2 regions of the Variovorax sp. 10L426 genome follow, and region 1 is predicted to be linked to the other one. Evidence: riboswitches for the same ligand, from Rfam matches in the RefSeq annotation. Region 1 holds a riboswitch; the other holds the start of a gene.
What was found. Region 1 has a riboswitch for S-adenosylhomocysteine ahead of ahcY (adenosylhomocysteinase). Riboswitches for the same ligand answer to the same signal wherever they lie in the genome.
Positions count from the first base shown of each region.

Region 1 (3,404 bases):
CCTTGCCGACCTGGCCCGGTTGCAGTTCGAACTGCGGCTTCACCAGCATCAGCAGATTGCCATCGGCCTTGAGCAGCGGTGTCAACGCCGGCAGCACGAGCGTGAGCGAGATGAAGGACAGATCGCCCACGATCAGATCGAAATCCGAATCCGCGGGTGACTGCGAGATCCAGTCGTCGGCGCGGAGTGCACGGGCGTTGACGCCTTCGACGGCAGTCACGCGCGCATCGGCCTGCATGCGCGGATGCAGTTGCCCATGCCCCACGTCCACGCCGATGACGTGCTCCGCACCTTGCTGCAGCAGGCAGTCGGTAAATCCGCCGGTCGACTGACCGACATCGAGACAGCGCTTGCTGCGCGGGTCGATCGCCGTCTCGCCGAGCGCACCTTCGAGCTTGAGTCCGCCGCGCGAGACGTAGCGCGCCTCGGCAGGATCGAGCAGTTCCAGCTCCGCCGACTCGGGTATCTCGTCACGGTTCTTGGCGACCACGCGCCAGGTCGTGCCGTCGCGCCAGCGCAATCCGCCCGCGATGAGGCGAACGGCTTGCGAGCGCGACGCAGCAAGGCCGCGTTCGACGAGCAACTGATCCGCGCGCAAAGCGCTACGTCCGTGTCCGCTCAATAGCGGTAGGTGTCCGGCTTGTAGGGGCCGTTCTTGTCGACACCGATGTACGCAGCCTGTGCGTCCGTCAGCTCGGTCAACATGGCGCCGACCTTCTTCAGGTGCAGGCGGGCGACCTTTTCGTCGAGGTGCTTGGGCAGCACATAGACCTTGCCGGCCTGATAGGCATCAGGCTTGGTGAAGAGTTCGATCTGCGCGATGGTCTGGTTCGCGAAGGACGACGACATCACGAAGCTCGGATGACCGGTGCCGCAGCCCAGGTTCACCAGACGGCCCTTGGCCAGCAGGATGATCTTCTTGCCGTCAGGGAAGGTGATGTGATCGACCTGGGGCTTGATCTCTTCCCACTCGTACTTCTCGAGCGATGCCACTTCGATCTCGTTGTCGAAGTGCCCGATGTTGCAGACGATCGCCTGGTTCTTCATCGCGAGCATGTGCTCGTGGCGGATCACGTCGCGGTTGCCGGTGGTGGTCACGAAGATGTCGGCCTTGTCGGCGGCATATTCCATGGTGACGACCTTGTAGCCTTCCATCGCGGCCTGCAGTGCGTTGATCGGGTCGATCTCGGTGACCCACACCTGGGCGCTCAATGCGCGCAGTGCCTGGGCCGAGCCCTTGCCCACGTCACCGTAGCCGGCCACGCAGGCAACCTTGCCCGCGATCATCACGTCGGTGGCGCGCTTGATGCCGTCCACCAGCGATTCGCGGCAGCCGTAGAGGTTGTCGAACTTGCTCTTGGTCACCGAGTCGTTGACGTTGATGGCGCGGAACAGCAGCGTGCCCTTGGCACTCATCTCGTTCAGTCGGTGGACGCCGGTGGTGGTTTCCTCGGTCACGCCGATGATTTCGGCCGACTTGCGGGTGTACCAGGTCGGATCCACCGCGAGCTTCGCTTTGATGGCCGCATAGAGGATGCGCTCTTCATCGCTGGTCGGGTTGGCGAGAACGCTCTGGTCCTTTTCGGCGCGCTGGCCCAGGTGCATCAGCAGCGTGGCGTCGCCGCCGTCGTCCAGGATCATGTTGGGGCCTTCGCCAGCCGAACCCTTGGGGCCGAAGTCGAAGATGCGATGGGTGTAGTCCCAGTAGTCTTCCAGCGATTCGCCCTTGATCGCAAACACCGGCGTGCCGGCAGCGGCAATGGCGGCGGCAGCGTGGTCCTGCGTCGAGAAGATGTTGCACGAAGCCCAGCGCACGTTGGCGCCCAGCGCCTGCAGGGTCTCGATCAGCACGGCTGTCTGGATCGTCATGTGCAGCGATCCGGTGATGCGCGCGCCCTTGAGCGGCTGGCTCTTGGCGAACTCTTCGCGGATGGCCATCAGGCCGGGCATTTCGGTTTCGGCGATGCGGATTTCCTTGCGGCCCCAGGCGGCAAGGGAAATGTCGGTGATGGCCTGGTCGGTGGAAGACGGGTTCTTGAGAACGGCGCTCATGTTGGCTCCAAAGCAAGTTTGAAAGATGCCACTGCGTTCGGGGAAAGGACTCACCGCGAGAACAGCGGGTGAGCGTGGTTGCGATGGTGGTCCGAGCCTCACGCCTGGCGGCGCTGCAACGCTCCTCGGAACGAGGCATTTTAGCGCTTGGCGGCGAAGCGTCGCCAGCAGCACTTTTTGATCAGTCCTAGACTCCAACGCTTCCCCGGAACCACTGAGTCAGAGGCGTTACAACATGTTCAAAGCCGGAGTTCTTGTCACTTCGTTCGTGATTGCCGCCTCGGTCGTTGTGCCGGCTGCTGCCTGGGCGCAAGCCGTACGCGTACGAGGTGTCCTTGTGCACGTCGACGCGAACACCCTGACCGTCAAGGGCCGCGGCGGCGAAGTCGTCACCATGGCGCGCCCCGCCAACCTGCGCGTCCTCGAGGTGCTCCCCCTGACGCCGGCCGCCATCAAGGCCAACAGCTTCGTCGGTGCCGGTTCGGTGCCGCAGCCCGATGGCACCCAGCGCGCCGTCGAGGTCTTGGTGTTTCCCGAGTCCATGCGCGGGACCGCCGAAGGTTTCTATCCCTGGGACTACATGCCCAACGGCACGATGACGAACGCCACGGTTTCATCGCTGGGCGCCGCGCCCTCCTCGGGACGGGGCGGCCTGAAGCTGACGCTCAAGTACGCGGATGGCGAAAAGACCGTGATCGTCCCGCCCGGCACGCCGATCGTCACCTTCAAGCCCGCACAGGACGATCAGTCGGCCCTGTTGGTCCAGGGCGCAAAGGTCGTCGTCTCGGTGCAAGTGAAGGATGGCAAGCCGACCGCCTCGAGCCTGCTCGTGGGCCGCAACGGATTCACGCCGCCCATGTAAATGCGGTGTCGGCCGGCGCATCGGCGGGTCGCTCGGTAAAATTGCGGGCTTTGCCTTCTGCCGCCCGCGCCCGTGAGCGCGCACCGCGTTCACCCCATGACATTCGCCTCCGAAACCCGCCGCCGCCGCACTTTTGCGATCATTTCCCACCCGGACGCCGGCAAGACCACGCTGACTGAAAAGCTGCTGCTGTTCTCTGGCGCGATCCAGATTGCCGGCTCCGTCAAGGCGCGCAAGGCTTCGCGACATGCCACGTCGGACTGGATGGAGATCGAGAAGCAGCGCGGCATCTCGGTCGCATCCTCGGTGATGCAGATGGCCTATCGCGAGCACGTCATCAACCTGCTCGACACGCCGGGCCACAAGGACTTCTCCGAAGACACCTACCGCGTTCTCACCGCCGTCGATTCGGCGCTGATGGTGATCGACGCGGCCAACGGTGTCGAAGCACAGACGCGCCGCCTGATCGAGGTCTGCCGCCAGCGCGACA
Region 1 is NZ_JBFTJF010000014.1:72,526-75,929, reverse strand. Features, by position in the region: gene AC1DHL_RS20410 (TlyA family RNA methyltransferase) at 1-598, opposite strand, end outside; gene ahcY (adenosylhomocysteinase) at 619-2,052, opposite strand; S-adenosyl-L-homocysteine riboswitch at 2,116-2,185, opposite strand; gene AC1DHL_RS20400 (hypothetical protein) at 2,288-2,914, shown strand; gene AC1DHL_RS20395 (peptide chain release factor 3) at 3,011-3,404, shown strand, end outside.

Region 2 (3,404 bases), on a different contig from region 1:
TCTTGTTGGCGTGCAGTTGCCGCACCTTGTCGTAATCGGCGTTGATCTCGTCGATGTAGTTGGCCGCCTGCTCGGACAACAGCGACTGCGCCACGCTCACGCTGCGCGAGGCATCGGGCACGTAGACGACCGGGCCTTCGTAGTGCGGCGCGATCTTGACTGCCGTGTGCACGCGGCTGGTGGTCGCGCCGCCGATCAACAGGGGAATCTTCCGGATGCGGAAATGCTCGTCCTTCTGCATCTCGCCGGCGACGTACTGCATCTCCTCCAGGCTCGGCGTGATGAGGCCCGACAGCCCGACGATGTCCGCGCCCTCGACCTTTGCGCGCGCAAGGATCTCGTGGCATGGGACCATCACACCCATGTTCACCACTTCGAAGTTGTTGCACTGGAGCACGACGGTGACGATGTTCTTGCCGATGTCGTGCACGTCGCCCTTGACGGTGGCGATGACGATCTTGCCCTTGGTCCGCACGTCGCGGCCCGCGGCCTCGTCCTGGCGCTTTTCTTCCTCGATGTAGGGAATGAGGTGGGCCACCGCCGACTTCATCACGCGGGCCGACTTCACCACCTGCGGCAGGAACATCTTGCCCTGGCCGAACAGGTCGCCCACGATGTTCATGCCGTCCATCAGCGGGCCTTCGATCACGTGCAGCGGCCGGCCGCCCTTGGCGAGGATCTGCTGGTAGGCCTCCTCGGTGTCCTCGACGATGAAGTCGGTGATGCCGTGCACCATCGCGTGCGACAGCCGCTGGTTGACATGCACCGGGTGCTCCGGCGTGCCGCGCCATTCGAGCTTCTTGCTCTCGTCCTTGGCACCGCTCTTCGCGGTCTCGGCGACTTCAACGAGGCGCTCCCCGGCATCGGGCCGGCGGTTCAACACGACGTCCTCGACGCGCTCGCGCAGTTCGGGCTCCAGGTCGTCGTAGACGCCGACCATGCCGGCGTTGACGATGCCCATGTCCATGCCCGCCTTGATCGCGTGGTACAGGAACACGGTGTGGATCGCTTCGCGCACCGGGTCGTTGCCGCGGAAGCTGAAGCTCACGTTCGAGACGCCGCCCGACACCTTCGCACCCGCCAGGTTCTCCTTGATCCAGCGCGTGGCGTTGATGAAATCGACGGCGTAGTTGTTGTGCTCCTCGATGCCCGTGGCGATCGCGAAGATGTTCGGGTCGAAGATGATGTCCTCGGGCGGGAAATCGATCTCATCGACCAGGATGCGGTAGGCGCGTTCGCAAATCTCGATCTTGCGTTCGTAGGTATCGGCCTGGCCCTTTTCGTCGAAGGCCATGACGACCGCCGCCGCACCGTAGCGACGCAGCAGCCGCGCATGGTGGCGGAACTGGTCCTCGCCTTCTTTCATGCTGATCGAGTTCACGATGCCCTTGCCCTGGATGCAGCGCAGGCCGGCCTCGATGACTTCCCACTTGGAACTGTCGACCATGATGGGCACGCGCGCGATGTCGGGCTCGCTGGCGATCAGGTTCAGGAAGCGCACCATCGCGGCCTTGCTGTCGAGCATGGCCTCGTCCATGTTGATGTCGATGACCTGCGCGCCGTTCTCGACCTGCTGGCGCGCGACGGCCAGGGCGTCCTCGAACTGGCCGTTCAGGATCATCCGCGCGAAGGCCTTCGAGCCGGTGACGTTGGTGCGCTCGCCGATATTGACGAACAAGGCGCCCTCGCCGATCTGCACCGGCTCGAGGCCGGACAGCTTCATCGGGGGGACGAGGACTGGAGAGGAATCGGAAGACATGGGCTCACCTGCGGGCAATGGAATCAGGCGAGCGTCGTTGCAATCCATGGGATGGAAGCCCAAGCCTGACGCGGCCGTCTCGAAGCCAGACGGCGGCGCTGCAACGCTCCTTGGGAGCCGCGGATTTTACGCCGGCTGCGCGACAGTGGCGGCCGATGCGGGCAGGCCGAAGAGCGCGTCGAAGGCCCAGTTGAAGACGAAGGTGTAGACCAGGAAGAACACGACCAGTCCGAGGTCCATCACCAGCGCATCCCACAGGCTGACGTCCAGCCACCAGGCGAAGATCGGCACGAGGAAGGCGACCAGCCCGCCCTCGAACCCGATCGCGTGGGCGATCCGGCGCTTCAGGCTGCGGCCGCGCACGGCCTGGCGGGATTCCCAGCGCTCGAACAAGGCGTTGAAGCTCAAGTTCCACAGCACGGCGATGACCGAGGCAATCACGGCCAGAACCCCGGAGTGCCCCAGCCCCTGGCCCGACATCAGCGCCAACCCGGCGCTTGCCGCCACGATGGCAATGCCTTCGTAGAGCGAGATGTAGACGACGCGACGCTTGAGCCCTTGCATGAAATCAATCCCGTTTGGTTGGTGTTGGGATGGACTTTATGTGTCATCGGCTGATATATAAAGTCATCTTCTTTCAGATTTGTTGATAGATTGGGCGCGCATGAGCTTTTCCAGCGACAACGTGGAGGTGTTCCTCGCCGTCCTCGATCACGGCTCCTTTTCGGCCGCGGCCCGGACGCTGGGGAGGGTTCCGTCCGCCGTCAGCATGACGATTGCGAATCTCGAAGCCGAACTCGATCTCCAGCTCTTCGACCGCAGCGGCCGTGAACCCCAGCCGACAGCGGCTGCGCGCTCGCTGGAACCGCAGGCGCGATTGCTCGCTGCCCAGCTCAAGCAGCTCCAGGTGCAGGCGCTGGCGCTGACGCAGGGGCTGGAGAGCCGACTGACGCTCGCGATCGCGCCTGAGTTGCTTGCGGCGCCCTGGAGCGGACCGTTGGCCGCACTGGCGAATGAATTTCCGCTGCTGGAGGTCGAGGTGCTGGCCGCGCCCCAGGCTGACGCGCTGAGCCTGCTGCACAGCGGTCGGGCCCAACTGGCGTTGGTCTTCGAGCGCCCGAGCCTCGACGGCCGGGAGGGCTTTCAGGAAGTGGCGAGCGACACCATGGTGGCCGTCATGGCGCCCGACCATCCCGTGCTGACCGCCGCCGGTGGCCGGTTGGGCGCGGAGCACCTGACGACGACGCGGCAGATCGTGGTCGCCGGGCGCGATCTCGCGAGCAGCGATCCGCGCTTCGTGTTCGCGCGACACGTCTGGCGCACCGACAACGCGCTCGCGGCGCTGAGCCTGATCACGGCCGGCCTCGGGTGGGGCTGGCTGCCGCGCAATTTCGCTCGACCGCATGTGGCAGCGGGTGCGGTGGTCGAGATCCCTTTCGAGAATCTGTCGAACGGACTGGACCTGTGGGTGGACGTCGTCTGGTCGCGGGAGCGACCGCTGGGGCTTGGCGCGCAGCGCTTTGTCGCGTTGATGAAGCGTTAGTCGCCTATTGGTGGTCGCCGCGGCCGCGGTCGTGGCCTTGGCCGCCCTGGTTGCCGCCGTGGCCGTGATTTCGTCCTTGGTCGCCGCCGCCATGGCCCTGGC
Region 2 is NZ_JBFTJF010000013.1:14,853-18,256, forward strand. Features, by position in the region: gene metH (methionine synthase) at 1-1,759, opposite strand, end outside; S-adenosyl-L-homocysteine riboswitch at 1,782-1,877, opposite strand; gene AC1DHL_RS19085 (PACE efflux transporter) at 1,886-2,323, opposite strand; gene AC1DHL_RS19090 (LysR family transcriptional regulator) at 2,424-3,302, shown strand; gene AC1DHL_RS19095 (SH3 domain-containing protein) at 3,307-3,404, opposite strand, start outside.
Region 2: it holds a riboswitch for S-adenosylhomocysteine, as region 1 does, so the genes downstream of both, metH (methionine synthase) here and ahcY (adenosylhomocysteinase) in region 1, are expected to answer to the same signal.